2 regions of the Blautia sp. 2227st1_G12_2227SCRN_220401 genome follow, and region 2 is predicted to be linked to the other one. Evidence: predicted binding sites of a transcription regulator. Region 2 holds the regulator's gene; the other holds the start of a gene.
What was found. The regulator HrcA, encoded in region 2, represses chaperone genes, less so after heat shock. The targets are predictions, from matches to a motif close to TGTTAGCACTCNNNNNNNNNGAGTGCTAACA.
Positions count from the first base shown of each region.

Region 1: htpG (molecular chaperone HtpG) is a predicted target of HrcA. The motif match lies at 13,780-13,810, and genes of this name have one in related genera.

Region 1 is NZ_JBCLNI010000003.1:11,570-27,004, forward strand. It holds gene ABCM67_RS02075 (aminopeptidase) at 1-2,051, opposite strand, end outside; gene ABCM67_RS02080 (HD domain-containing protein) at 2,029-2,640, opposite strand; gene ABCM67_RS02085 (hypothetical protein) at 2,644-2,958, opposite strand; gene ABCM67_RS02090 (VanZ family protein) at 2,942-3,415, opposite strand; gene ABCM67_RS02095 (hypothetical protein) at 3,480-3,632, opposite strand; gene pyrE (orotate phosphoribosyltransferase) at 3,703-4,377, opposite strand; gene ABCM67_RS02105 (dihydroorotate dehydrogenase) at 4,517-5,413, opposite strand; gene ABCM67_RS02110 (dihydroorotate dehydrogenase electron transfer subunit) at 5,419-6,213, opposite strand; gene pyrF (orotidine-5'-phosphate decarboxylase) at 6,229-7,155, opposite strand; gene ABCM67_RS02120 (dihydroorotase) at 7,152-8,450, opposite strand; gene ABCM67_RS02125 (cold shock domain-containing protein) at 8,776-8,976, shown strand; gene ABCM67_RS02130 (hypothetical protein) at 9,121-9,375, opposite strand; gene ABCM67_RS02135 (DegV family protein) at 9,493-10,332, opposite strand; gene ABCM67_RS02140 (DUF5721 family protein) at 10,492-10,995, shown strand; gene ABCM67_RS02145 (sporulation initiation factor Spo0A C-terminal domain-containing protein) at 10,996-11,328, opposite strand; gene htpG (molecular chaperone HtpG) at 11,609-13,663, opposite strand; gene ABCM67_RS02155 (hypothetical protein) at 13,904-15,435, opposite strand, start outside.
Region 2 is NZ_JBCLNI010000002.1:105,438-120,872, reverse strand. It holds gene dnaK (molecular chaperone DnaK) at 1-552, opposite strand, end outside; gene grpE (nucleotide exchange factor GrpE) at 606-1,241, opposite strand; gene hrcA (heat-inducible transcriptional repressor HrcA) at 1,260-2,303, opposite strand; gene ABCM67_RS01705 (extracellular solute-binding protein) at 2,480-3,733, opposite strand; gene ABCM67_RS01700 (glycoside hydrolase family 172 protein) at 3,749-4,858, opposite strand; gene ABCM67_RS01695 (carbohydrate ABC transporter permease) at 4,900-5,754, opposite strand; gene ABCM67_RS01690 (sugar ABC transporter permease) at 5,766-6,644, opposite strand; gene ABCM67_RS01685 (extracellular solute-binding protein) at 6,723-7,958, opposite strand; gene ABCM67_RS01680 (histidine kinase) at 8,205-10,031, shown strand; gene ABCM67_RS01675 (response regulator) at 10,006-11,601, shown strand; gene ABCM67_RS01670 (hypothetical protein) at 11,719-11,988, shown strand; gene uvrB (excinuclease ABC subunit UvrB) at 12,075-14,063, opposite strand; gene ABCM67_RS01660 (hypothetical protein) at 14,583-15,131, opposite strand; gene ABCM67_RS01655 (HAD-IIA family hydrolase) at 15,164-15,435, opposite strand, start outside.

The DNA.
Region 1 (15,435 bases), on a different contig from region 2:
AAAGGACGGTTCAATTCCTCTGTTCCGGGAAGAACAAACCTTCCGTTTTCGATAATGGAGATCATTTCTCCCTCATCATCGATCACCCGGATACTTCCAAGCTCATCATAAGGTATCGTAATATCTGTATGACAGCCATAATAAGCAAGGCTTACGTCATCCTTTCGCATCTCGGAAATCTCATTATCCCTGGCAATGATCTCTTTTCCATCCGGATTATATACCGGTGTATCCTCTGCCCAGCTGTAACAGGTATCGCCCACAGCAAAATGCGGTCCCATTTTTTCTGCGATCAGGATCGGAAGCTTATCCGCAATTCCGTATTTCAGCGCCGCCACATAAGCTGTGGTATTTGTACCGATGGCAAACTCTCCCATGGGGATCTTCGGATGGTGGTGGAGGATATTATCTTCAATATATTTCCGGTTCTCTTCTTCGGTTTTAAAATTCGAGCAGGTGTAATCAATAACCTGGCCGCAGTCAAATACCAGCTTCAGATCCCGGAACTGAAGACCGTTCAGATATACTTTTTTCACATGAAGGATTCCGCCTGTGCCTGCCAGCTGCGGAGATGTAAAGACTTCGCCCACCGGAATGTTCACATCTGCCACGCAGTTCTCAAAATTCGTCTGTTTCTTCGGATCTGTCAGTTCATGAAGATGGATCAGAAGATCCGTCTCATTGTCTCCACGTCCTTTGACTTCCACCCACTCACAGGTATCCAGGGTATTGATGATCGTCTGCTGGATTTCCTGATAGAGATGGTAATCCAATGTATTGATCTTTACGATCTCACGGAAAATTTCCTCATAATTTCCACCAATCTCAGGAACCGGATATGCAATGATCGTAAAACTTCTCTCATCACCTTTGATGTATCGGTTTACGATCTGTCCGGATTCATTGTCAAGTTCTGTCTGAAGCTTCTGCTGTGTCTCGCTTAATGCATAAGCTTCCGGTTTACTTATCGGAGAGAAAGGATTTTCTCCAAATGTATCAATGCAGGCCGGACCGCCATGTACTTCTGCCAGTTCTCTGTACTTCTCATAGGAGGTCTGCATAGCACGAAGTTTTCGCTGAACAAAATCCCCATCCAGGAACAATGCACTGTCCTGACGATGATCGTAATCGTACTGCGGATTGGCAACGCCGCCTGTATAGCCTACTCTCACGGCGCCTCTCTTATTTACCACATGCGTTGCATGGCGATAGATCACCGGCTTCAGACCCATTTTTTCAAACTGGAGGATCGCTGCTTTTACCATCCGTTCAAAACCAAGACTATATCGGATATTTACTGTTTTCTTTTTTGTGATATCCTTCCGTCCGGTGATAAATCCGATCCGATAGCCTTCTGTATAGGTAGAAGCCATCTTATCGATCTCTTCCTGAGAAAGGGAGTTCAGAAACTCTGCAACTCCTGTTTCATTCTCTGAAACAAACTCGCCATAGCGATACAGATATCTCAGATCCGAAAGATCCGAATTCATGATGATATCTGCTGCAAAGTCAAGCTCCGGATCTACACCTTCCCGTATCCTCTGCTCCATCATATCCTGGCAGTAATCATTTACATAGGAACGGAGAATCCCCTCCACTGTTGCCGCCTCCGGAAGTTCTTCCTCACAAAATGCAGAATATACTTCTAGAAACAGTTCCATGGATACAGTCATATCCCACAGCCTTTTCTCATGAGCATAAGCTACAGTTCCTGCGATCTCTGCATACAGAAAACTGAAGGCTTTTCCATATTCTCCCATCTGCTGTACTGCATACGCCGGATTTCCATAGCTGCTTTCATAATTTTCCGAGAGGATATCCTGATAAAAGCAATGATTTCTCTCTTTCAACACCTCCATCGTAAGCTCTGCTGCGCTCTCATCCATCACATCTGCTGCCATGGAAAGAAACTTTGCCCTGTTTCTGAAAAAATCTCCAAACGGTTTTTTTACGGTTTCTTCTGTTATGATCTCACGGATCCGTTCCTTCGCAAGTCCATAACGTTCTTTCATGCATTCTTCCAAGACTTCATCTCCCATCTTTTTCATCATCGATCACATGCCCCAGGGCAATGTGTTTGTCAACGAGTTCTTTCATATATTCCCAGATCACTTCAGAACCCTCTCCTGTTTTCCGGTTTCTCTTATAAATCTGACTTTTCTTCACCTGATGCTCTTCCCAGCTTTTTCCGTTGGAAGCATCATTTAGAAACAATGGCTGACAATTATCTAGCACATGGGCAAATTTCGCCTCCGGGGTTTCGTAAGCCTCAAACTCCTCCCATAATGCTTTTAACCACTGTCCCTGATCTTCCGGCAATAGTCCATAGATCCGTTCTGCTGCCTGCTTCTCCCTGTATTCCTTGGTTGTCGCTCCTTTTTCATCATATGCATAGGTATCACCTGCATCGATTTCTACCAGATCATGCGCCAGTACCATAGGAATCACCTTCGAAAGATCCACTTCCTCATTGGAATATTCCTTTAAAAGCACCGCCATCAACGCCAGATGCCAGGAATGCTCCGCATCATTCTCTTTCCGCTTTCCGTCTGCAAGATATGTCTGTCGGAAAATATTCTTGACTTTATCTATCTCCATAATAAAGTCCAGCTGTTTTTTTAAGCGTTCTTTTTTATCCATCTGTTATACCCCCGATAAAAAAAGTCCCAGCCAGATAACCAGGATCACTCCGTTCAAAATAGACCCGACCATGCTCGTCCTGTGTTTCCGGTTTTCTTCCGAAAAGCTGGAAAGCCCCAGTGTAAAGCCATATGCAGAAAGCAGCATGGCAAAAAGCCCGGTTCCGCCGATCAGGCCCCCGAGCTTTCCATCAAAAAAGAGTGCAAGCACAACTGCCGCGATAAACAGCACGAGGGAAGCCGCCGCAAGTCCTACAGACCATTTTCCCTTGGAAGCTTCTCTTTTTTTTGCAAATGCATATCTATATCTTCTTGCCATTAATTTTTCTCCTAATCCTGTCGCAGACTGCATAAATCCCATATCCAAGCGCTGCGCCCAGAGTATTCAATATCATATCATCCACATCAAAGCAGCCAACTTTTGTAAGCAGCTGGATCACTTCTATCGTCAGACTGATAAAAAAGCCGGATAATATGATAAAAAAGCCATTTCGCATTTTTCCGGTTATTACCGGAAGAATAAATCCGTATGGCACAAATCCCAGCACATTTCCAAAAACATTTGTGAAAAGCGCAAATGTACCCACTATTTTTCGATAAGTCCAGAAACGCCTGATCTCCACAAACGGAACAAGATTGTAACGGTATTCTCTTTCTGCATCCGCCACTCTTCCGTATCCTTCGGAAAAGAACAGAAGATACACAAGAACAAGAACATACAATACAAAAAAAGCTGTCCCGAGTTTTTTTACTCTGCGTTTTGTCCCTTTTTCCAATATTCTCCCCTGCTTAAATAGTCCGAAAAGCCACACGGAACAACGTGCGGCTTTTCAGATCATATTAGATTAATATCTCTGATTTTCTTCTGAGCAGTCTCGCACCGTTCACGATCATCAGAATTCCTGTGACAAGTCCCGTCACCAGAATGACAATACCGAGTGCAAGGCTTCCCGCCCCGCTGCTCGCCATAGTTTTATAAATTTTTTCATTCATAAGGCTGCGTCCTCCCAGTAAAAGCGGACCTTCGGAATCCGCCGCTCTTTTATGACCTTTTATAACAATATTATTCTGCGCCGTACTGGTCATAATATGCATCAATGGCAGCTTTCAGCTTATCATCGATCACAACACGGCCTTTGTATTCTTTGTTGTAGAGATGCTCAACAACCTCCGCCATAGTTACAATAGCTGTAGTCTGAAGGCCGTAGGTTTCCTCGATCTCTTTGAGCGCACTCTTTGTTCCCTGGCCGCGTTCCATACGGTCAACAGAAACCACAAGACCTATCGGATTTACATCTCCCTGCGCTTTGATGATCGGAAGTGTTTCTTTAATGGATGTTCCTGCAGTCGTAACATCCTCAATGATCACTACCTTATCCCCATCCTGGATCGGGCTGCCAAGAAGAATTCCTTTATCTCCGTGGTCTTTCACTTCCTTACGGTTGGAACAGTAACGGATATCCTTTCCGTACATTTCACTGATCTCCATAGTTGCTGCTACAGAAAGCGGAATTCCTTTGTATGCCGGTCCAAACAGCACATCAAAATCCAGTCCGAATTTGCTTTCTATCGCTTTTGCATAATACTGTCCCAGCTTGCGAAGCTGCGCACCGGTACGGTAAAATCCTGTATTTACAAAAAATGGTGTCTTTCTTCCTGATTTCGTAGTAAAATCTCCAAATTTCAGGACATTACAGTCAATCATAAATTCAATAAATTCCTGCTTATACTGTTCCATTTATCTAATCCTCCATGTTTTTCATATATACGACAAACCCAGGATCCACACTCTGCTGCAATCCCAGTGTAAAATCCCTTTATTTATCCTGTTAATTCTAACATATGAACAACAGAATTGCAAATACGGCAATCCTCCGTTATTTCACTACTCCGATCAGCTCATTGATGTCTTCCACTTTCTGTTTTTCAAGAAATGCCTGAATACCATCTGCGATCTCCACAGTAGCATAAGGGTTAAAAAAGTTTGCAGTTCCCACAGACACTGCAGTAGCACCTGCCATAATAAATTCCAGGGCATCCTCAGCAGTTGCGATTCCTCCCATACCGATGATAGGAAGGGATACTGCATTTGCCACCTGATATACCATACGGACAGCTACCGGTTTTACTGCAGGACCGGACATTCCACCAGTTTTATTTGCCAGTGCAAATGTACGTCTGTTGATATCGATCTTCATTCCTGTCAGGGTATTGATAAGAGAAAGAACATCTGCGCCGCCAGCTTCTGCTGCTTTCGCCATCTCGGTAATATCGGTTACATTTGGGCTCAGCTTCATGATCACCGGCTGTTTTGCATATTTCTTTACTTCTTTTGTGATCTCTTCAAGAGCTTTCGGATTCTGACCGAAGGCAATTCCGCCTTCCTTGACATTCGGGCAGGAAACATTAATCTCCAGCATATCCACAGGCTCATTTCCAAGGCGTTCTACAACCTCACAGTAATCCTTTGCAGATTTTCCACAGACATTGACGATGATCTTTGTATCATATTTTTTAAGGAACGGAATATCTCTTTCACAGAAAACATCAATCCCCGGATTCTGAAGACCAATGGCATTGAGCATTCCGGATGCTGTCTCTGTCACTCTCGGTGTAGGATTTCCCGGCCACGGTACATTTGCCACACCTTTTGTCACAACTGCGCCAAGTCTGTTCAGATCCACAAATTCACTGTATTCCGCTCCGGAACCAAATGTTCCGGACGCTGTCATCACCGGATTCTTAAGTTCTACGCCGGCAAGATTTACATTCATTCTGCTCATAGCTCTACCTCCGTGCTCAGGAATACAGGTCCGTCTTTACATACTCTCTTGTTATGGACATGAGAATGAGAATCCACATCTTTGGATTTGCACACACAGGCAAGACACGCGCCTACGCCACAGGCCATACGCTCTTCCATGGAGATCCAGCACGGAATTCCTTTTTCAAGGGCATATGCCTTGATGGCACGGAGCATCGGGGCAGGTCCGCAGGCAAAGATCGCATCTGCCTCAAGATCGTTCTCACGGATGGCATCCATAACATTTCCCTTTGTTCCTGCAGAGCCGTCTTCTGTTGCCACATAGACATCTCCATAAGCTTCAAATTCCTTATTTAAAAACAGCTCATCTCTGTATCCGAGAACCATGATCTTTTCTGCGTCCAGCTGTTTAGCAGTTTCCAGCATTGGCGGGATTCCGATTCCTCCACCCATGAGAAACACTTTTTTGCCTTTTACTGCATCCAGCGGAAAACCATTTCCCAGAGGTCCCATAGTCTCAATGGGGACCCCTGCATGAAGTCTGGAAAATTCCTCCGTACCGGTTCCTTTTCCTGTAACGCGATATACCAGTCTCAGTTTTCCTTCTGCTTTATCGATCTCACAGAGACTGATGGGTCTTGGCAGAAGCTTACCGCCATTGCGGCTGTAAAGTGATACAAACTGTCCCGGCACTGCATTTTTTCCAATCTCACCTGCATCCAGCCACATACTGTAAATATCTGTACCAATACATTCCTGGCTGAGTATCTTACAGGGCTTTTTTGTTTTTTTACTTTCTGATGTACTCATAAAATGCCTCCTGTATTATCTGTTCTCCAGCGCACCGCTGATATCCGCGATCATATCTTTTACTGCCGCTCTGGAAGCATCTGCGTAATTTTCAGCGCCAAACTCTTTATATTTCTCCTGCTTATATGCAGCGATGATTCCTCTGGAAGAGTTTACGATAGCACCAAGTCCGTCCTCATTAAAGAAATGGACAAGATCTGCGCCCTTTCCACCCTGAGCACCATATCCGGGAACAAGGATAAATGTCTTCGGCATGATCTTTCTTAATACCTTTCCCATTTCCGGATAGGTCGCACCTACAACAGCACCAACATAACTATATCCATCACCCATAAGCTCATCGCCCCATTGTGCAACCTTCTCACCTACCAGCTCATAGAGCGGGCGACCGTCGATGACACGATCCTGGAACTCACCACTTGATGGATTGGAAGTTTTGACCAGAACAAAGATACCCTTTTTCTCTTCCTTACATACATCCATAAAGGGTTTCACACCATCAGAACCAAGGTATGGATTGACCGTTGCAAAATCCTCATCAAAACCTGCATATTTTTTTGAGCCTACCTGAACCTGTCCCAGGTGACCAACTGCATATGCTGCAGATGTGGAACCGATATCACCTCTTTTGATATCACCGATCACAACCAGATCTTTGGCTTTACAATACTCAACCGTTTTCTTGTATGCGATCAGTCCCGGGATACCAAACTGCTCATACATGGCGATCTGTGGTTTCACTGCCGGGATCAGATCACAGGTCGCATCCACGATCCCTTTGTTATACTGCCAGATTGCTTCTGCAGCGCCCTCCAGAGTCTCTCCAAACTCTGCAAAAGCCTTCTTCTGGATATGCTCCGGAATATAATTCAGCATAGGATCCAGTCCTACAACGATTGGTGCATTTGTTTTGCGGATATTGCTGATCAGTTTGTTAATCATGATTCTTTCTCCTCCTGGTTTTTAAATACAATTTTTCCGTCACAGATGGTATAAAGCACTTTTCCCTTTACTTTCCAGCCATCAAACGGTGTGTTATGTCCTTTGGAAACAAATTTATTTTTATCGATAGCATACTCCTGCTCCGTATCCACGATGATCACATCTGCCGGATGGCCTTTCTGGAGAGTTCCTCTGTCAAGCCCGAGGATTTTCGCCGGGTTCAGGCACATCTTCTCAACCATCTGTTTCAGTGTGATCACATCTTTTTCCACCAGCTCTGTATAGGTGAGCGGAAGGCTTGTTTCCAGACCTACGATCCCAAATGGTGCATTCTTCATAGAACCTGTTTTTTCCTGTGCACTGTGCGGTGCATGGTCCGTGCTGATCACCTCGATGGTACCGTCCTTCAGGCCCTGTTTCAGCGCTTCCACATCCTTCGGTGTACGGAGCGGCGGATTCATCTTGTAATTCGGGTCATCTGTTTTAATATCATCGGATGAAAGGATAAAATGGTGCGGGCATACTTCAGCTGTGATATTGTCGTATCCTTTCTCTTTTACGATCTTCATCATCTGAGCATCCCCATAAGTGGAACAGTGGCAGAGATGAAGATGGACTCCTGTCTCCAGCGCCAGAATGATATCTCTGGCTGTAATGGTATCTTCCACTGCATTGCAGATTCCGGGAAGCCCCAGTCTTTTGGCGTTCTCATCCTCATTCATGCATCCATCTCCACGCAGATCGATATCTTCACAATGGTCAAAAAACGGCACGCCACATTCTGCCGCGATCCTCATTGCTTCTTTACAAAGCGCTGTATTCATCACAGATTTACCATCCTCGGACACTGCCGGGATCCCTGCTTTCACCATTCCGGCAATATCTGCAAGTTCAGTACCTTTTTCTCCCATGGTGGCTGCACCTGCCTGAAGTACATGAATACCGGAAACCTGCGCCGCCTTGTTATGTACATAGTTTACCCGGTCCGGATTATCAATAGTGGGAGTTGTATTTGGCATAGCAACTACAGTTGTCACACCACCACGTGCTGCCGCAGCAGCACCACTCTTGATATCTTCCTTATGTGTCTGGCCCGGATCACGAAAATGGACATGAAGGTCGATAATTCCCGGCATGACCAGCTTTCCTTTCGCATCAATCACACGGTCGCCGTCTTTCTTTTTCAGCTTCTGGCCTATTTCCGCAATGATTCCGTCTTCCAGATAAATATCGCCTGTTTTATCCGTATCTGTAGCCGCATCCACGATCCGGCCTCCTCGAATCAGAATCCCCATTTCTGTTCTCCTCTCATCCTGTATTTTCAAAGCAGATCCTTCAATCCGCTTGTATTCTCCTATATCATACACGAAATCTCTCTATTTATAAAGATTTTTTTTACAAAGCAATTTCGCCCCTTTTTACACCCCGGAATTGTTGGAATTTTCTCCTTGACATTTCAAAACACGGGTTATATAATCAGAGCATGGCAAAATATTTAATGTAAAATCACTAGTTTTTAGAGATTATATTTACATGAATATAGTCTGTAAAATCTGGTGATTTTTTATTATCATCAGAAGGCTATTTTAATTTTTTTTATTTTTATGGAGGTAACACAAAATGAACAAGGGAACTGTAAAATGGTTCAACGCAGAAAAAGGTTATGGTTTTATCACAGGTGAGGACGGACAGGATGTATTCGTACACTTCTCCGCTATCAACGGTGAAGGCTTCAAATCTCTTGAAGAAGGACAGGCTGTATCCTACGACTTAACAGAGGGCGCTCGCGGAATGCAGGCTGCTAACGTTACAAAGTTATAATTCTATAACCATAAAAAACGTATAAGTCAAAACGGGGCTGCTTTATGGCAGACCCGTTTTTTATTGCATTGTATTTATCCTGTATATAAAAATCCCCGGGATGCTTCAACACATCCCGGGAACCCATCATTTCATATGTGTTTTCTATTCCGCACTGTCTGAAGATAATCCGGAAATATAATCTGTCAATGCAGAAGTATCCATCACAGTATCCACCTTCACACTGGCTTCCTTCGCCTGGATCTTGGCATATGCGGAATATCCGATCCAGCCTACAAGCAGAACCGCGATGAGGATCCATGCCGCCATCTCAAGTACAAATTCTGCGCGTTCCTTCTTCAGGGCACTGTTTCGCGAGTATTTGTTGTTTTTATATTTGTCAACTTTCTTCTGGCTCATTGTCTTTCTCCTTTGCCGCTTCAGTACTTCGTACATTATAGCACACTTGTTTTCAAAAGAAAAGCGGCAACTCCCTGAAGAAATGTGATAATTTTCTGAACTGGAGATTTTCTCTGATCAGACTGCTACGATAACGCCACCATCGTTGGCATACATACTGCTGACACCGGCAGTATCCATAACTACGATCTTTGCTGGGTGCAGTTTCTCACGGATAGCCTCCTCCAGCATCTTCGCTCTTTCCGGACAGTTGCAATGAGTGATGGCAACTGTCTTTTCCGGGATGTTGATCCCCTTCTCTCCAATGTGATCCACCATTTTTACGATTGCTTTATTCATGCCTCTGGCCTGATCCAGCTGACAGATCGTTCCTTCCGGAGTAGCTCCCATAACCGGCTTGATCTTCAGTGCACTGGCCACCAGAGCTTTCACTCTGCCCAAACGTCCGTTCTTGCGCAGAGTTTCCAGATTCTCCAACACAAAAAATGTGTTCATCTCTTCAATATATTTCTCTACTTCACTTACTACTTCTTCAAAAGAAAGTCCCTTTTCTTCACACTCCACGATCTTCATGGCAATCAGACTCTGACCACCGGATGCAGATTTGGAATTAAATACATGAACCTTTTTCTCCGGCTGCTCTTCCAGGAACAGGTTTTTTCCAAGAATCGCACTGTTATAGGAACCACTCAATTCTGCCGATAGCGTCACCGCATAAATGTGTTCCGCATCACACTCATATGCCTTCATATAGCGTTCCGGAGAAGGGCATGCAGACTTGGGGCATTCCGGGCAGGCCGCAACCTTCTTTAAAAAATCTTTCTGATTGAAATTCTCATCATCTATAATATTCTCACCGCCCACCGTCAGCGTCAGTGGTATGGATTCAATCCTGCCGTCATTTTTCCATTCATCTAAAAGCTCCCCACAGCTATCTATCGCAATCTTATAGCTCAATTATATCGTCCTCTTTTCCATTATATGTAGTATTCAATACCACATCTATCGTATCACATAAACAGATATTTGAAAAGAGTTTTTTAAAAAGTCTGTCCTTTTTTCTTTATCTGAGATATAATGTCTACACGCGATCACATAAAAGAAAGGAAGTGCGGCATGCTTGCATTAAAGATCACAGATATCCGGGATTTCACAAACAAACTTTTTATAGGAGAAGTATTTGACAAATTCTGTCTGTCCGAAGCGACTGTGACTACTTTTAATACTTTTACCATTGATGGCAGGCTTCAGAAAGATTTTTTTGATACAGACAGCATGAACAGACTCACAGAGCACGGCCGGACACATTCTCTCTGGAAGGACATCAGACCTTTCTGCTGGTCTGTGATCCGCGGTAAGCGTACGCCCTTAAGCTTCAGGATCGTGCTGCATTTAAGTCGGAGTGGAGTTGAAGCCGCAATGAGAAATACAGATTTCGGAATTTCCTCCGAACAGATAGACGGACTATTCTTAAATCTTCAATTTAAAAATAACAGCCTTCTTTGTACTACCGGAACCTCTCTTAAAACATTCTCTATGGATAAACGCCCAGAGCAGCTCTGGGATGATATGATCCTGAGCTTTCTGTCCAGGAATCAGATTCTTTTTGAAAGGCTATAGTCAATTCTCTTCTTCTATTTCCCTCAGGTAATACGCAAGCATATCAATAAATTCACTGTTGGTAGGCTTGTATTCCAGAGGATATCCTGCAATCTCATCCAGCAGTTTTTTATTTCCTTCCCAACACACATTTACCATTGTTCTGATATCATGCTCAATATTGGTAGGTGTTGATCTGTACTTCCGCGCCAGGCATGGATAAATGTCCTTTGTGATCCGCAATGGTTTATACTGATACCCCATGGAAATCTTTACCGCTTCCGCAACGAAAAAATATCCTTTGTATTTCGAATTTGCACCAAGTCTTCTGATCAATCCATACACCTTTTTCATACATTTGTTCCTCCATTTCATTTTTTTCTCTTTTTAAAAGCACTCCCTTATGTATAATACGACAGTTATCTATATTTTTCGCTTTCTTCTGAAAATTTATTTTATACATATTAGATACTAATTTAAATTTTTAGTCATATTTTACAGGTTATTTTTATTTAATATCTATTATTTTATTTAAAATTCCTATAATTGTGTTAAAGATACACATATTGTTATAAAAAAAGCAAAGGCTTTGCCCCATTACGGGCAAAGCCTTTCGATCATTTTATATGTCGTTTTATTTTGTAAGGACCATAAGGATATCGTTGCTTCTCTTTACAAATTTTGTCATTTCTTCAGGAGAAAGCTGTTTATGGCTCATCATTGCAAGATCATAAAGCTGTTCACAGATCACCGGAACATACTCTGATCCCTGATTTTCTGCTATAAATCTTACAAGAGGATGATTTGCGTTCAGTACAAGTACTTCCTGACCACCGAACATATTCGGATCCATTCCGTACATATTGTACATTTTCATCATATCCTGCATACGGCGACTCTCCTCAGGAAGAGTGATCATCGCTGCAGTTCCCTCATTTTTCAGCTTCTCTACTTTTACTTCAAGTTTATCCTTGCCAAGATTCTTACGGAACACCTCAGTAAGTGTCTTGACTGTTGCTTCATCCGCTTTTCCGTCTTCACGAAGCTCTTCTGTCAGATCTGCATCAATTCTCTTGAACTGGATCGTCTGATCCTGCTGTTCAAGATGGGAAATAAACTGTGAATCGATCACATGCTTCAGCAGTACAGCATCTTTACCCGCTTCACGGAACATATTAATGTACTGGCTCTGCTGTACCTCATCGGTCACATAATAGATCACCGTTTTTTCCGGTTCCTCATTCTGGGATCCTTCAGAAGCTTTCTCCTCTGTCTTCTCCTCTTCAGCTGCTTTTGTTTCTTCTTTTTTATTTTCCTCAATGCAGTCTTTCAGGGTAAGATATTTGCCATCCAGATTCTTAAAGAGGATATAATCGTTCATCTTCTCACCAAATTTCGCATCCTTGATGCATCCAAATTTGATAAACGGGCTGATATCATCCCAGTACTTCTCATAAGACTCTCTGTCTGTCTTGCACATTCCGGTGAGCTTATCTGCTACTTTCTTGGTGATGTATTCAGAAATCTTTTTCACAAAACCATCATTCTGCAGTGCAGAACGGGAAACATTCAGTGGAAGATCCGGACAGTCGATCACGCCTTTCAGAAGAAGAAGGAATTCCGGGATCACCTCTTTGATGTTATCTGCAATAAATACCTGATTATTATAAAGCTTGATGGTTCCCTCAATGGAATCATACTCTGTCCTGATCTTCGGGAAATACAGGATACCCTTCAGGTTGAACGGATAGTCCATGTTCAGATGGATCCAGAACAGCGGTTCCTTGTAATCCATAAATACCTTACGGTAAAATTCTTTATACTCTTCATCCGTGCACTCATTTGGGTGTTTCATCCAGAGCGGCTGTGTATCGCTTAAGGATACCGGCCGTTTATTGATCTTTACTTTATCTTTGGCAGGAGAAACTTCCACAACTTCTTTCTCGCCTTTATCATTCTCCTTTTCCTCTGTCTTGGCATCCTCATGGATATGCTCAACTACCACATCATCTTCACGGAGATCTGCCTCATCGATCGTTTCATACTCCTGTTCAGCATTTGCTTTGGAAAGATAGATATTTACCGGCATGAAAGAACAGTATTTCTCGATAACCTCTCTCATACGATATTCATTGGCAAACTCCAGGCTTTCCTCATTGAGGAAAAGAGTGATCTCTGTTCCCGGTTCTGTTTTGTTTCCGTCTGCCATCTCATACTCCGTACCACCGTCACAGGTCCAATGTACCGGTGTGGAACCCTCCTTGTAAGAGAGAGTATCAATATGAACTTCATCTGCAACCATAAATGCAGAATAAAATCCAAGTCCGAAATGACCGATCATCTGATCATCCGTTGTTTTATCCTTATATTTCTCAAGAAACTCTGTGGCACCGGAAAAAGCGATCTGTGTGATATATTCCTCTACTTCATCTGCTGTCATACCAATACCGTTATCGATAAACTTCAAAGTTTTCTGATCCGGATCAACGATAACATTTACAGCCGGTTTGTAACCTTCCGGGAATGTATAATCTCCCATAACTTCCAGCTTTCTCAGTTTGGTGATCGCATCGCATCCGTTGGAGATCATCTCTCTTACAAAAATATCATGGTCGGAATATAACCATTTCTTGATAATCGGAAAAATATTTTCACTGTTGATTGATAAACTTCCATGTTTTGCTGACATATATGTCACTCTCCTTTTGTTTTTATTTTTATTTCTGATGTTCCGACAGAGCCGGAAACCTGTTGTTTTTTTCAATAAATATATACTAATACGACTTTTTACAAAAGTCAAGAAAAATTTAGCACTCATCATTATAGAGTGCTAGTAACAGCATATAAAACGGATCTCTATGTGCAAAAAAATCCCTCCGTACATTTTTTGTACGGAGGGTGCTGTAAAACTATCTTCTACATTCTGTTCTTATTTTTTCTTTCTACGATATACAAGGATTCCTCCAATACATACCACAGTCACGATCAAAATGATCACAAATGTCATGATCGGTGTACTGTCTCCCGTCTGCACTGCAGATTTCTGATTTGTCTGTGTCACTGCCGGACTCGGAGTCGCAGTAAGAACTGCTGCCTGTGATACCGTAAAAGTAACCGTACTTTCTGACTGTGTACCGGTATCCTTCCAGCTGGAGCCGTCGTATTTCTGCTGTCCAAAGGTAACTTTCAGAGTATATTTTCCCGGCTTGCTGACACGGAATGTTGCAGTATAAGGCTCTCCATCCCAGGTACGGGTCTCTGTGATCTTCCAGCTCTTCGGCTGATATCTGGTATCTCCCTTACGCGGGTTTGTATTATCCATTCCTGCACCAGCTGCTGTAAAGGTGATCTTTGTATTGGTATCATACTTGCCATTGGAATCAATGCCTGTGATCTTATTGTCCGATGCAGCGGCTTCCGTGCCCTGATATCCATTTACTGTAATACTTACTGCGATCACTGTACTGATCTTGTTGGGATTCTTAACCCCCTCCGGAAGAATGACGGTACCTTTTACATTAAATATCTGACGTTCTGCAGAAGACGGATCATAAGAAGATCCCTTAACATCCCATTTAACAGATGCCTTCTGCTCTCCCTTTGTTGTAGTGATCTTTACTGTTCCCGGAAGCTTCAGGGCTTTCTGGGTTTTCTGGGTTCCATTGGGTAGATCTTTGATATCGGATGGCTTTTTGATGCCTGTAAGGTTATTCGCCTTCTTACCGTTATCTGTTTTTTTCTTTGTAACGCTGAAATGGACATTTACATAAGCTTCCACATTTGCATCATTGGCGATCACAATGTCTTCCAGATATTCCCCCTGTGAAAGTCCGCTGACCGGCTGTACGCTAAAGGTTGCATTATCTCCTGCTTCCAGCTCTGTGGCGGAAAGTGTACCAATTGTATATGCATTTGATGAAGGCTGTTTCAGAACGATCTTTGTATTTCCGGTGTTGGTAACTGTAACTTTCTTCGCATCAGGAAGTTCCTTATAGCCTTCCTCTTTGGTTCCAAACTCCAGACTATCTGTTACCGAAAGACCGGGATTGGGTTCCGGTTCCGGCTCCGAAACTGTAAATTCCAGCCGGACTTCAGCCAGTGTGTTTCCGGTATTCTGATCTGTCACAGAAATCGTATCGCTGTGATCTCCGACCTGAAGACCGGTCTTGGGCTGTACGGTAAAGGTTGCCGCCTTATCTCCGGGATTGAGCACTTCCGCAGAAGGCTCTCCCACCTCATAATCCTCCGGAGCAGAAAGCTGGATCCGGATAGCCTCTGTACCTGTATTCTCTACGGTTACAGGCTGTGCATCCGGCGCAGTCTCATAGCCCTGTTCCAGTGTTCCAAACTTCAGAGGACCTTCCGGTTTCACTGTTGCAGTAACTGTTTTTGGTGTTTCTGTCTTTACCATAACCGAAGCCGTCACTGTAGCAGATGCTTCCGTGCTTTCATCAGAAGCAA
Region 2 (15,435 bases):
ATCACCGATCTCGATCACAGATACATCGAATGTACCACCGCCAAGGTCGTATACCATAATCTTCTGCTCTTTCTCATTGTCAAGACCATATGCAAGAGCTGCTGCTGTAGGCTCGTTGATGATACGTTTTACATCAAGACCTGCGATCTTACCTGCATCTTTGGTAGCCTGACGCTGAGCATCGTTGAAGTAAGCCGGAACTGTGATAACTGCCTCTGTTACCTTCTCACCAAGATATGCCTCTGCATCCTTTTTCAGTTTCTGAAGGATCATTGCGGAGATCTCCTGTGGAGAATATTTCTTGTCATCGATGGTTACACGGTAATCGGTACCCATCTCTCTTTTGATAGAGGAGATCGTTCTGTCTGCATTTGTAACTGCCTGACGTTTTGCAGGCTCACCTACCAGACGCTCTCCTGTTTTTGTGAATGCTACAACGGATGGTGTTGTTCTTGCGCCTTCTGTATTTGCGATAACTGTCGGCTGTCCACCTTCCATTACGGCTACACAGCTGTTTGTTGTACCTAAGTCAATACCAATAATCTTTCCCATGATTTTTTCCTCCTGTTTTAGTCTGTATCTGTTAAAATAAAGTTTGTTGTCAGTTAGTTCGCAACCTTCACCATACTGTGGCGTACTACGAAATCCTTGTAGGTGTAACCCTTCTGGAATTCTTCCACCACGATGTTCTCTCCAACCTCTTCATCCTCCACATGCATCACTGCATTATGGAAATCCGGGTTGAATTCCTTTCCCACTGCTTCGATCGGCTTCACGCCAAGCTCATCCAGTGTTGTGGTAAGCTGCTTGTAGATCATTTTCATTCCATCTGCAAAAGCATCGCCTTCCTGTGCCTGTGCAAGACCTCTTTCAAAGTTATCCACAACCGGCAGGATCTTTTCAACGATCTCTTTTGCTCCGATGATGTACATACTGGATTTTTCTTTTTCCGTTCTTTTACGGAAATTATCAAATTCAGCCATGGTACGCTTCAGGCGATCGGTAAGTTCCTCCACCTTCTGCTCAGATTTATCTTTTTTCTTCTTTCCGAAGAAGGAAGTTTTTGATTTTTCTTCTTTTTTATCCTCTGAGGCAGCTTCTTCGCCTGGAGTATTGTTTTCTTCCTCCGGCAGATCTTCTCCCTCCGGTGTCAGGTTTTCTTCTTCCTGATCTCCGTCAGTTACGGGGATTTCCTTCTCCGCTTCCTGCTCTTCGGATGTTTTCTTTGTTTCCTCCGACACTTTTTTTCTACCGCCTTTCTAAGTTTTCTTCTTTTTCAAAACGTCATCCAGATGATTCTTCAGTTCCTTCAGACTGTCCACTACATTCTCATAATCCATTCGTTTGGGACCGATGATCCCGATGGTTCCGTACATTCCGTCTCCCAGTTCATATCTGGCAGTTACAATGCTGCAGTCCTTCATGGTCTGGATTGGCATCTCATCACCGATGTAAACCTGGATTCCTGTATTCTCTCCATCTGACATCTGTTCTTTTACAAGATCAGCAAGTTCATGCTTCTCCTCAAATGCGGAGATCAGCTCCGTTGCCTTCTCTTTATCGGCAAGCTCCGGATACTTGAAGATGTTAGTTGCACCTGAAGTATAGATCTCCATATCTTCCTCTTCCACATGAATGGTGGCGGCCACTGCATCCAGAACCGTTGCCACCACACCGCTGTGGCTGCCTGCCTGTTCCTTCAGTCTGGCGATCATCCCAAGGTTGATATCCTGGATCGGGATCCCATTGAGATTGGTGTTAAGAAGAAGATTCAGTTTCAGGATCGTCTGGTCGTCCATTTCCTCATCCAGATTGATGATCTGGTTCCGGACTGTGTTGTTGTCACTGACAACCACTGCCACAAGCTGAAGTTCGCTCATTCTCGACAGCTGGATGAACTTGATCTTGTTGCCGCTGTACTGCGGAACGGAAACCATGGTAGCATAGTTGGTATTGGAAGCAAGAACCTTCGCAACCTTCTTAAGCACCTTATCCATCTTATCTGTCTTCTCAATGATCAGATCTCGCAGCTCTGCGACCTCCGCTTCCTTCTCCTTCATCAACTCATTGACGTAAAGTCTGTAGCCCTTATCTGAAGGAATCCTTCCTGCTGAGGTATGAGGCTGGACGATATAGCCCATATCTGTCAGGTCTGACATTTCATTTCGGATCGTTGCGGAACTGACATTGAGATCCGCATACTTGGAAATGGTCCTGGAACCAACCGGTTCTCCGGTTTCCATATAGGTCTTGATGATTGCTTTTAAGATTTTTTGCTTGCGCTCATTCAACACCTCTTCCATGAATCCATCTCCTTTCCTTTTTATTCTTTCCTGACGGATGTTGATTCTTTTTTTACATCTGTTAGCACTCATTTTAGTGGAGTGCTAACATCTACAGTCTTTAAGATATCACCATGTAAAATATTTGTCAATATGTTTTGAAAAAAAGTTCTTATTTTTTCAAAACAAAAAAAGCATCAGTACGATGCTTTTTTGTAATACTGGTCTATGCAGTTCTGTGCCCCGGCAAAAAATTCCGCTTCTGTTTTCTGTCCCAGCATATATTTCTGAAATTCCGTTCCCATGGACGAAACGGCTTCTATGGAATCGGCACACAGTGGTCTTGCTTTCAGCTTATAATCTTTCAGATATTGCCGGATCATTTCAATGCCATCCAGATCAAAATTCTTATCCTCGATCACATCCAGTCTTGCCGGACACATTTTTGTCAGCTGTCCGTAATTTTTACTGGCCTCATATCCGGACACATACTGAAGGAACTTCAGAGCTGCTTCTTTATGATCAGAATTTTTATTCAGTACATACTGCCAGGTTGCGATATTGGTCACCTTCTCGTCAAATTCCGGAAATGGTGCCATATGGATCTTATCTTTTCCATACACGCCTGCATTCTGAAAAGTACTCAACACACCGGTATACATAAACATACATCCATACTGGCCGTTTATAAATTTTTCATTCAGCTGGTCATGCTGGTCGATCAGATTCTCCTCTGATATCATCCCTGTATCCAGCATTCGCTTCATATATTCTGCCGCTTCTCTTGTTTTCGGATCCGTCCAGTCTGTATAATCTCCTCCGAAAAAATCGACATACTCGCTGATACTATTATATATGTAAGAAATCTCCCATGCATCCCCATATGCATATTTTCCCGTATTCTGAAGCTTTTTCTGAAGGATCTCAAGATCACTGAGACAGGAGAGTCTGTCCAGACCAGCCTGATCCAGCAATTCCTGGTTCACCCAGAATGCCATGATATCCATCCTGAACGGTACCGAAAAAATATGTCCGTCTGACATGCATATTTCTTTCAGGTATTCCTGCAGAAAATTCGCCGCTGTCTCCTCTGTCATAACCGTATCTTCCAACGGAAGAAGAAATCCCTTATGTTTAAATTCGGATATCATCTCATCATTTACTGTGATCAGATCAACAGAATCATCTCCTGATGTCAGAAGAGTTGCTATTTTGGCCTGGCGATTGTCCGCATTGGCCGGACATTTTTCAATATGGATCTTTATTCCAAGATCTTTTTCCGCCTGGCTGATAAAAGAATCAAAGCCTTCTGTGCCTGCATCCACATGAAGGATCGTCAGTTCCTGTCTGTTCTCCGGCACAATATCAGATGCAGCCTCCTTCTTCTGGACTCCACATCCTGTCACTGCCAGAGCCAGGGCAAATACCCCGCAAAATACCTGTTTTTTCAATCTCTACCACCCTTTTTATCTGGGCCATCTATCCTCTTTTGACATCAACGGCTGGAACGGTGCATGAGGAAGTGTCTGATACCAGTACGCTACACTTGCCACATCATCCTGTCGTTCAAACAGGCCACGGTATCCGACGCCTATCTGCTGAATCGTAACGCGAAGATCCTCTTCAAAGCAGATTGGATCCTGTAAATGCCATCTGTAAAAGCCTCTCATTGGCGGGCAGTCATCATTATGATAAAAATTGTGGATCAGCTCGTCATGGGCAGAATAATACGGATATCCCAGATACGGCGTGTTATAATTCTGTTCCACGGTTTTTCCATCCACCTGTTTGGCAAAGCTCCAGGAACCACCAAAGTAATCTTCCGTTCCTGTTCCACAGATGGTCGGATACTCCTCATCTCCGTCAATATAAAACTTCATTTCTCCCTCGCCCCACCAGTAACGTTCCAGTGTGGTAAGTGCCATGTAGGTTCCTATATAATGGCCTTTTCCTTTTACTCCATCCAAAATTGTATAATCTTTTGTTTTTTCTGTCAACCGTTCCCTTCTCCACTGCGCATGGAAATAAGCAATATCGTCCGGAAGCTCATCATAGAGACAGTAATCTACCTGATAAAAGAAAGCCGGGATTTTATTTGCATGCTGGTTTTCCAGTGTGATCTTTGCTTTCTTCTTAAACGGCATCGGGAAATAGCAGTTAAAGCCCCTGTTTGGAACAACAGCCACCGGAACAGAATTTACAAAACATTCCCTTCCGAATCCGCAGCAGAAGAAATCACCCAGAGGACTTTCCACGGAAGGAGTTTCCTCGTCATCCCAGTACATACGGATTACAAGATCTCTCAGTACAAAGCAATCTGCCTCTGTAGTCTTGTTATCAACGGTGATCCAGATATGATTGATCTGTCCCGGTCCTTCCATTTCTGCCAGAGTTACCACAGTTCCCGGCTCAATATCCCTGAGACACGGGCTTCCTTTTCTGGACGGTCCCAGATGACTTGCAGCCATACCGCCTCTGCCTTTTTCTCCATGAGGATTTTCTGCGTTGATCGCACGGCTTTTTCCATGCTTTGCAAGTGCGATCCCTCCCAGTCCGCCTGTAAATGCCTGATACATATCTGTTTTCTCCTCTCTTTTGGAAATTAAAAATATTATATTTACGCTTTTACTCCACCTGCCATGATACCATCCATGATCTGTTTCTCAAAAACAGCTACAAAGATAATGATCGGAAGAAGGATGATCCATCCCATGGCGCTGACCAGATCCCACGGAACTCCATACATGTTGTCACGTAACGGAAGCTGTACGATGGAAACAGAAAGTACCTGAATACCATTTGAATAAAACAACGGTGTGAAAAAGTTATTCAGACAGGTAATAAAGTTGATAATGCAAACCGTAGCGATTGCCGGCTTCATCAGCGGCAGAACGATCGTAAACAGTCTCTGTGAAAAAGATGCGCCGTCAATAGCAGCTGCCTCCTCCAGTGAGATCGGGATCTCACCGACAAAGTTTCTGAGGATCAGAACCGTAAACGGTATAACGGTACTGATATAAAGAAGGATAAGTCCCGGATATGTATCATACAGCTTTACCTTCTGCATAAACTCATACAGCGGGCGGGCTGTGACAACCTCAGGGATCAGCATGGTAGCCAGAACAAACGCAAATGCAACAGAAACTCCCTTTGAGTTAAATCTTGAGAAGCCATAGGCAGCCATTGCACACAGCACGGTACTGATCACAAGTGTAATGCCTACGATCAGAACTGTATTTCCGATCTTTGAAAGCAGTCCTACATTCTGTATCAGAAATTTATAGCTTTCCAGTGTGGGATGATCCGGAAGATAATCGATCGGTGTTTTAAACAGTTCTCCTGACGGTGTGATCGAAGAAATAAAGATCCAGTAAACCGGGAACAGGATCAGAAAAGCCACAACTGCAAACAGAACCCATCTTCCAACGGCTACCACTCCATGATAAACATTATATTTTCCTGTATTCTTCACGATAATTCCCCCTAACTGTCAAACTTATTCATAACACGTATATTCAGCCAGCTGAAGATCGCCATTACAACAAACAGCAGCATAGCCAGCGCCGAAGCATATCCTACGTTTAGATTTGTAAATGCTTCTGTTGTGATTCTGTATGCGATCAGCGCAGTATCCTCTCCAGGGCCTCCAGATGTCATGGAATAAACCAGATCGAAGGTTGTCAGTCTCCAGAGTGTGAACGGAATACATAAAGTCAGGACATTTTTTGCGATCAGCGGAAGTGTGATCCGGAAAAAGCTCTGGATCCCGTTTGCACCGTCTACCTTTGCTGCCTCATAGATATCGCCGGAAATAAACTGAAGTCCGGAAAGTACAAGAATTGCAAAGAACGGAAGGTCCTTCCACAGGTCCATTGCAATTACCGCTGCTCTTGCAGTACCTGTATTGATCAGCCAGCTGTTCTGGTAACCCGGTACAAACCAGCGGATAAAATCATTGATCAGACCATAATCATTGTTAAATGCCCATTTTGCAGCCATACCGGCTACTACTGCAGGCATAGCCCACGGGATCAGCACGATGGTCCTCAGAAAACGGCGGCCTTTGAATTTCATATTCAGGATCAGTGCCAGGATAACTCCGAGGATCACATGAAAGATCATGGAAGCAACCACAAATATTGCCGTAAAGCTGATCGATGTGAGCACTTTAGGATCAGAAAATACCTTCAGGTAATTCTTGAAGCCTATAAATTCATTGATACCTGCAAGGATACTGATATTAAAGAAGCTGTTTTTCACAGTCATCAGAATGGGATATACTGTTGTAAAACCTCGAATCAGTACAACCGGCAGGATCAAAAGCCATGGTATCCACTTCATATTTTTTTTGCTTATTGTCATGGAACTTTCCTCCCTGTTCATCAAGCAATGTAAAGCAGACTTTTACCTCTGCTTTACATTGCTGTTTTTTTATATCTTTTACTTATACATATCTACCACATCCTGAGCCTTCTTGCAGAACTCATCAACTGTAATCTCGTCTTTCATACAGGACTGGAAGATTGTTCCCATATCGCTGATAAATTCCATTGTCTGTGCCACCATCGGACGTCCCTGTACATTGCATTCATTTGCATATCTGCTGTACATTTCTTTTGCCGGGTCAGAATCCGGAACTACCTTCTCTGCAACATCCTTTCTTGCAGGATATCTGTCAAATGCTTTATAGGAAGCTTCCATTCCGCCTTCATCAGCCATATACTGGAGGAATTTCACAGCTGCATCTTTATTCTTGGATGCTTTGTTGAGAACATAGCTCCAGGAATCTGTAAAGATCGCACGCTCTCCCTTGCCGCTGAAATCCGGTACCATTTCCATGTGGATCTTATCTGCGCCAAGCATATCTGCCTTTGCATAATCTGTTCCAAGGCCCCACATGAACCAGCATCCGTATTTTCCGTCATTGATCTTCGGATTCATCTGGTCATATTTATCTGCAATCTGTTCGATGGATGTTTCTTTATTAGCAACCAGATCGTGAAGGAACTGAACTGCTTCCTTGTTTTCCTCTTTGGTCCAGTCAAAATAATCGCCGCCGAACATGTTTACAAACTGTGCAAGCTCGTTAAATGCATAGGTTTTCTCCCAGGAACCGCCGTAGCCGAATCTTCCGTCCTTGGAAACAGCCTTCATATACTTCATGAAATCCTCTTTTGTATCAATGGATTTGATTCCGACCTCATCCATGATCTCCTGATTTACCCAGAATGCAAGATATCCTGTATAGCCTGGAACACCGACGATGTTTCCGTCCTTATCTGTGATCATATCCTTTACATATCCCTGGGCAAACTGATCAGCGATATCATCTGTCATTACTGTATCGTTCAGTCCTTCCAGCCATCCGGAATTTTTAAATGCCGCGCTCATCTCATCGTTGATCTCAATGACATCCACGGAAGTATCTCCTGTGGAAAGCATTGTGGTGATCTTCTGCTGACGGGTATCTGTATCTGTAGGTGCCGCAATTACATTAATGTTCAGGCCCGTGGCATCTTCCACATTTGCAAGCCAGTCCTCAAAATCCGGGTCTGTGGTGTTGACGCTGTATAAGGTAAGATCATATTTTTCCTTTGCGGAAACAGTAACCACGTTACCTGCCATACCCACAACCATCGCTGCTGCCAAAACTGCACTCATTACTTTTTTCTTCATATCTTTCTTCCTTTCTGGACATTTTCGTGTTTGTCCACACCTGTTTTTGATGGTTTAAGGATACCAGAGAGCCCCCTCATTCTAAATACAATATTTTATGATTTCTTTATATTATTTTTCGTTCTCTTGTATTTTTGTTGTTAATTTTTTATAATCCTTTTATATAATCTATATTTGTAACGGCTTTTTTTCACAGCTGGATTCGGTTTCATTAATTTGTTTTCGACATAAAGGAGAGTATGTACTATGAAATTCCACAAATGTATCCCACCCATTTTTTCCTCATTTCGCTATAAGCTCCTGCTCGCATTTCTGATCGCAACTATGGTACCTCTGATTTCCCTGACCTTCATCAGCTATCACATTTCCTATAACATTGCCAGAGATCGTATCATCGATTCTGCCGTAATGACTGACAAGCAGCTGGTCTCTCAGCTGAACGACCGCCTCGGTCAGGTTGAAAATGTAGCAGATACCATACAGTTTCAAATGTACTCCCTAAATCAGCCTTCCTCTAATAAGGTAGATGCACTGAAAAAATTCACCACTGTAAAAAACAATATTTCGCTGTATAAATCCACATTCGATTTCTTCCATATATATGTTTTTCTGCAGCCCGATCAGCTCGGTTCAAAAGAAAGCCTGTACTTCTTTTCCACAGATGAGCTTTCTGCATATGGTCTGGATAAAAATATTGTTTCCGGTTCAGGCTTTTCCTCTGTCTGGATACCGGTTTCCAATATGCCTCTGCCTAAAATACTGTCCACAAAAAAATCATCTGCCGATGTGATCCTCTGCGTCCGGGCACTGAAAAATCAGGCCACCGGTATTCTGGAATACGCCTACGGCATTGCTCTGGACACCTCAGAGCTTACCACTTATCTGCAGCCTGCTGCTTTGGATTCCCGCATATACAGCTACATTCTCACAGATCACGGAGAGATTGCAGCAAAAAATACATCCTCACTGAATTTATCCGGAATTTCCAAAGCACAGTTTCAGAAACTCAAAGGAAATGCAGATTCTTCTTTTCACAGCGGCGACAAATATTATAACTGCTGCACCTTAAGCAATGGCTGGCTTCATGTTACCGAAATCCCGGAAAGCTATATTCAGGGCAACACGCACATCCTGATCCGTGCCTTACTGATCACTGTCCTTATTTTCTTGCTCCTTACTGTTATCATCGTTATCCTGTTTTCCGAAAATCTTACCCGGAAGATCACTGCACTTTCCTATGCAATGGAAGCCTTTCAGCTGGGATATGACCCGGAACATCTATCTATCGTTACTGTTCCCCACCCGGATGATCCTTCCAGGTATGATGAGATTGACAGACTGGGCATCACCTTTGAAGATATGCAGCACACAATAGCCGGAAACCTGAAGTCCATTGTAAATCTTTCCGTAAACGAAGAACGTCTGAAATACCAGCTGCTCCAGTCACAGATCAATCCGCATTTTCTTTACAATATCCTGGGATCGATCCGTACCTGCCAGTCCCTTGGAAAGCTTGACATTGCTGATCAGATGATTGCAAATCTGACTGCCTTTTACCGTCTTACCCTGCGTAAATCAAAGGAACTTATTCCTATTAAAGATGAATTGGAAATTGCCCGGCTTTATCTGGAAATGGAAAAGCTCTGTCATAAAGATAATCTGGACTGGGAGATCGAAGCAGAAGATGGAATCGAAAATTTCCTGATCTGCAAGTTTACACTTCAGCCATTTCTCGAAAATTCCATTCTGCACGGGATTTCTTCGGGCACACCAGCTGTTTTCATTTCGATCCATGTTCTTTATGGCGATGATACGGTTGTGATCTCCATTGAGGACAACGGTGCCGGCATGGACTCCGAAACCCTTGCACAGCTGCGCCATGCTATTGAGCATAATGTTATTGATTATGAGAAGCATTTTGGAATTTCCAACGTAAGTTCCCGTATTTCCAACCCATTATACGGAAACGGTTCCGTAAGGATCCGCAGCAACCCCGGAAACGGCACATACGTCACCATTGAATTCGAACAGATGGAGGAAGATATCGATGAAAAAAATAATGATCGTAGATGATAATTACTTATCTGCAGAAGGTATCGAAAAAAACATAGACTGGGAAACACTGAATGCAGAGATCATCCATGTCTGCTACAATGGAACCTCTGCTATCGAAGCCATGAAAAAAGAACCGGCAGATCTGATCATTTCTGACATTGAAATGCCTGATCTTGACGGCATTTCCATGAGCCGTCAAGCTCTTGAGATCAATCCTATGGTGAAGATCATCCTGATCAGTGCCTATGATAAATTTGAATATGCAAGACGCGCTCTGCTCCTCGGTGCTCTGGATTATATCGAAAAGCCTCTGGATTATGCCTATCTTATCCAGAAGGTAAAAAACGCTTTTGCACTGATGGAAAAGGAACAGAAAAATCTCCAGCTTCTGAAACAAAGCAGGCCTCTTCTTACGGAAAAATTTTTCCGCGAGATCACACACCTTCCGTCTTCTGAAGCAGCCTACCGACTGAAGCCTTATCTTAAGTATCTGAACCTGGAGCTGAATTATGATTTTTATACAGTTGTTATTCTGGAGCTTGAAAATGCTCCGGATCTAAAAGCTGTTTACGGGATTGAAAAGTTTCAGATGGAGCTTTTCAACCTTCAGGATCTGATAACTGAGGAAACCGCTTCTCTTGATTTTGTGTATCTTCTCCCGGATATGGATGGCTATCTGTGCATTCTGGGACACAGCGGCTGTCAGTCCAACAGCTTCCGCCAGCTTACCAGCGGACTTATTTCCTCAATCGCAGATGCCTGCCAGCCACTGGGACTTTCTCTCAACGCAGGTATTGGAACAATTGTCCAGGATTTTTGGAACCTGAACCATTCTTATAAAAGCGCCGTACATGCACTGGAATACAGATTCTTTTTCCCGCATCAGAATATCTTTGACGGAAGAGAGGCTCTGGGTTCCGATCTGTCTGTTGCAGATTTTTCAGATACAAAGGAGGATGAACTGATCCGGCTTCTCTGCAAAAAGGATACCGCTGCCATAGATCTCTGGTTTCAGAATTTTTCCGACTGGCTCACTCAGAAATTTCGCACAAAGAATTTCGCTTTCATACAGATTTATTCTCTTCTTGGCCGGATCCTGAAATTTTTCTATGAATTAAATCTGGATACGCATGACCTTGAAGCTAAAATTTTGTATGTTTACAACCACATAAATGAGTTTCATAATACGGAAGAGCTATGTCAATGGCTGAAGGATCTGTGCCATCTTTTATGTCGGAAGCTTGATTCCTCCATGAATGATTATCACCAGAAGCTCTGCGAACTGGTGATTTCCTATATCAACGAACACTACACTGACAATACGCTCTGCCTCAATGATATTGCTGCCTCTGCCAATGTAAGCCCTGCTTATTTAAGTGCTCTTTTCAAAAAAAATCAGGGAATCAGTCTCAGTGACTTTATCACATCTCAGCGAATTTCCGCAGCCGCCCGTTACCTGACTACGACTACTATGAGTCTGAAGGAGATCAGCCTGAAATGTGGTTATGCCAATCAATATTATTTCAGCACCAGCTTCAAAAAGAAAATGGGGATCACACCTTCCGCCTATCGGGAACAGCATACATAACTTCTTCTCTTCTTTATAACAAAGTTACTGGCACAAATGCCAGTGCCCTTCTCCGGAATTTTACTTATAATCAATCAATAAAGAGAACCATCATATTTTTTCGAAGGAGGGATCGCTATGAAAAAATGGAAAAAAATCCTGATATCTCTGATAACAGTCTTTGTACTGACCATGCTTCCGGCAGAATCGGCAATTCTGCCTGGCACAGTCTGTGTTACAGAGGCCGCTCCCAGGATTAGTTCTTCCAAGCTAAGGCAGATTCTGACACAAAAAGATGCTTCCGAGCTTGCCAACGACACTCTGGATATGGCTATTCCATATTGGACTGATCTTCTCAAGGGCTCCGGCATCACCCTGCGCTCCCTGGGCTTTTCAACTACAAAATAAGCTTTTCCCCAAAACAGATCGAGCATACCCGACAACACCCCTGGATATTACAGCCAGGGGTGTTGTACTGTCAGCTGCTTCGCAGCCTATTCCGTTAATTCTTCCAGATTCTTTTTTAATTCGAGCATCTTGTCTCTCAGCTCAGCAGCCTGCTCGAAATTCAGGTCTGCTGCCGCAGCACGCATCTGCTTCTCTACCTGAGCGATCACCTTCGTCAGTTCTTTTCGGTTCATGGATTCCGGATCCTTCTTAAGCTTCACTTCTGTCTCTGCCACCTTCTTCGAAACAGCGATCAGATCACGGACCGCCTTCTTGATCGTGGTTGGAGTGATGCCATGCTCCCTGTTGTAAGCCTCCTGTATCGCTCTCCTTCTTTCTGTCTCCGAGATTGCTTTTTCCATGGATTCTGTCATATTATCTGCATACATGATCACATGGCCTTCGCTGTTCCGGGCAGCACGGCCGATAGTCTGTACCAGGGATGTTTCCGAACGAAGGAAGCCTTCCTTATCTGCATCCAGGATCGCTACCAGCGTGATCTCCGGAATATCCAGTCCTTCTCGCAGAAGGTTGATCCCGACTAGCACATCAAACACATCCAGGCGCATATCGCGGATGATTTCCGCACGTTCCAGAGTGTCAATGTCTGAATGAAGGTATCGGACACGGATTCCCAGATCCTTCATATAATCGGTAAGGTCCTCTGCCATACGTTTGGTCAGGGTCGTGATCAGGACTTTATTTTTCTTTTCAATTTCCTTATTTACTTCTGCTACAAGATCATCGATCTGTCCTTCGATCGGACGCACCTCCACCTTCGGATCAAGAAGCCCTGTAGGACGGATGATCTGCTCTGCGCGGAGAAGCTCATGGTCATATTCATATTCTCCCGGTGTCGCAGATACAAACATTACCTGGTCAAGCTTGTTCTCGAATTCATCAAAGCTCAATGGACGGTTATCCTTAGCAGACGGAAGTCGGAAGCCGTAATCCACCAGTGTCTGTTTACGGCTCTGATCACCGGCATACATACCGCCAACCTGGGGAACTGTCTTATGGGACTCATCTATAATAAGTAAAAAATCATCTCCGAAGTAATCCATCAGTGTATACGGTGGCTGCCCCGGTGCAAGCCCTGTCAGGTGCCTGGAGTAGTTCTCGATCCCGGAGCAGAATCCCGTTTCCTTCATCATTTCCACATCAAAGTTGGTACGCTCCGCAATTCTCTGAGCCTCGATCAGCTTATCCTCACTTTTAAAGTATTCCACCTGCTGCTTCATCTCTTCCAAAATGGCATCTGCTGCACGACGGATCTGCTCCTGAGGCACAACGTAATGAGATGCAGGGAAAATCGCTGCATGGTTTTCCACACTTTTAATCTCTCCGGTAAGCACATCGATATCTGTGATACGCTCGATCTCATCTCCGAAAAATTCCACACGCACTGCCCGGTCTGTAGAATTCGCCGGAAAGATCTCCAGCACATCACCCCGGACACGAAATGTTCCACGGTGAAAATCCATCTCATTTCTTGTGTACTGGATATCGATCAGCTGTTTGATAACCTCATCACGGTCCTTCTCCATTCCAGGGCGAAGAGAGATCATCATATCAAAAAACTCCTGAGGTGCACCTAAGCCATAGATACAGGATACCGACGAAACCACGATTACATCCTTGCGCTCACATAAGGCTGCTGTGGCGGAGAGACGGAGCTTATCGATCTCATCGTTAGTGGATGCGTCCTTAGCGATGTAGGTGTCTGTGGAAGGAACGTAAGCCTCCGGCTGGTAGTAGTCGTAGTAGGAGACAAAATATTCCACTGCGTTCTCAGGAAAAAATTCTTTCATCTCGCCGTAAAGCTGGGCCGCCAGTGTTTTATTGTGGGCAAGTACCAGAGTTGGTTTATTTAACTGGGCAATGACATTCGCCATTGTGAAAGTCTTACCGGAGCCAGTAACACCAAGCAAAGTCTCGAACTGGTTGCCTTCTTTAAATCCCTCGACCAATTTCTCGATGGCCTGGGGCTGATCGCCGGTTGGCTTGTATGGGGCTTTTAATTTGAACTCATTCATGGTAAATCCCTCCATTTGTGACTTTTACTATGATCATTATCAGCTAAAAATTCGTACCCAGATTCGTAACGAAAAGCTCATTTTTATAGTGAATAGATGTGTTTCTCACCTCGTTACGAATAAAAGTCACAAAACTAATATTTGCGGATAAAACAGCACTCGGAAATACCTGAAAATACTAACCTCCGGTCCTGTCATATTTTTACTGTTTGTTCTTGTAACAGTCCCTATTATATCAAATAAATTTTTGAAAGTATATAGATTAACTCAAGAAAAAAAGTACAAATGTTCGATTCTTATTTGTACTTTTTTCTTTTGCCGTCGTACGGCAGATAATTATTTCTTATTTTTAATTGAAAAAGAATTTTTATAATATCGCTTATTTTTATATTTGAAAAGTTATCCCGCTTTTGCTTACCATATTATTTTCTTAAATTAACATTCATGTAACGCCCAATATTACGCAAATTCATCGAGTCCTCTACAAACTGAAGTTCATCCCAATATGCAGACCTTTGATTATACACGCTTATAAATTATTGGTTCATCATATCCAAAAGTTCTCTTTCCATTAACTTCCATGCTTTCCGATACTTCCAGAAAATTGTTGGAAAACTTTTCCCAAAGTTTGAATGTCATTACCGGAGAGAACTGGCTTGTGCTGCCTCCCTCCCAGATTCCGTCCTTTTCATGATAAAGTGCCGGATTAAATTTTTCAGATTTTTCTAGTTTAGAGTAATCAACATTCTTCATAGAATCATATGAAAATGTATTTTTATCTTCTCCTTTTGGAATTTTATAAGAAGAAAGTAAAATTCCCTGTTCTATTTCCGTGATAAGGAAAAGATGTGGAGATGCATGACGTTTTCCATTAATTTCATAATAACTCTCTTCAACAACAAATTTTCCTTTGAAATCTTCAGGAAGGTTATTTATTTTGTCATTACAGATTGTATTTACATGTTCCGCATATGGATATGTTTTCCCTTCTGCCTGCATCTTATTAAATTGATCCTTATTATCAAAATGTCCTGTCATCATTCCTACAAAATTATCAAGTTTCATCATATACTTTACCTCCTGGTATTTGCCTAATCACACTATTCCTCTTTTGCTTTTGCCATACTGGCGATATCTCCCACTCCATTCAATACCATTGTCGGAAGATAAGCATAAGTTTTGAGTGTATCCTTCGTTGAACATCCAGAGAGAACCAATACAGTAGACATACCACTTTCCATTCCTGAAATCACATCTGTATCCATACGATCCCCAACCATTACAGCTTCTGCTGAATGACATCCAAGCATATTCAATCCTGTTCTCATCATCAGTGGATTCGGTTTCCCACAGAAATATGCCTGTGTACCTG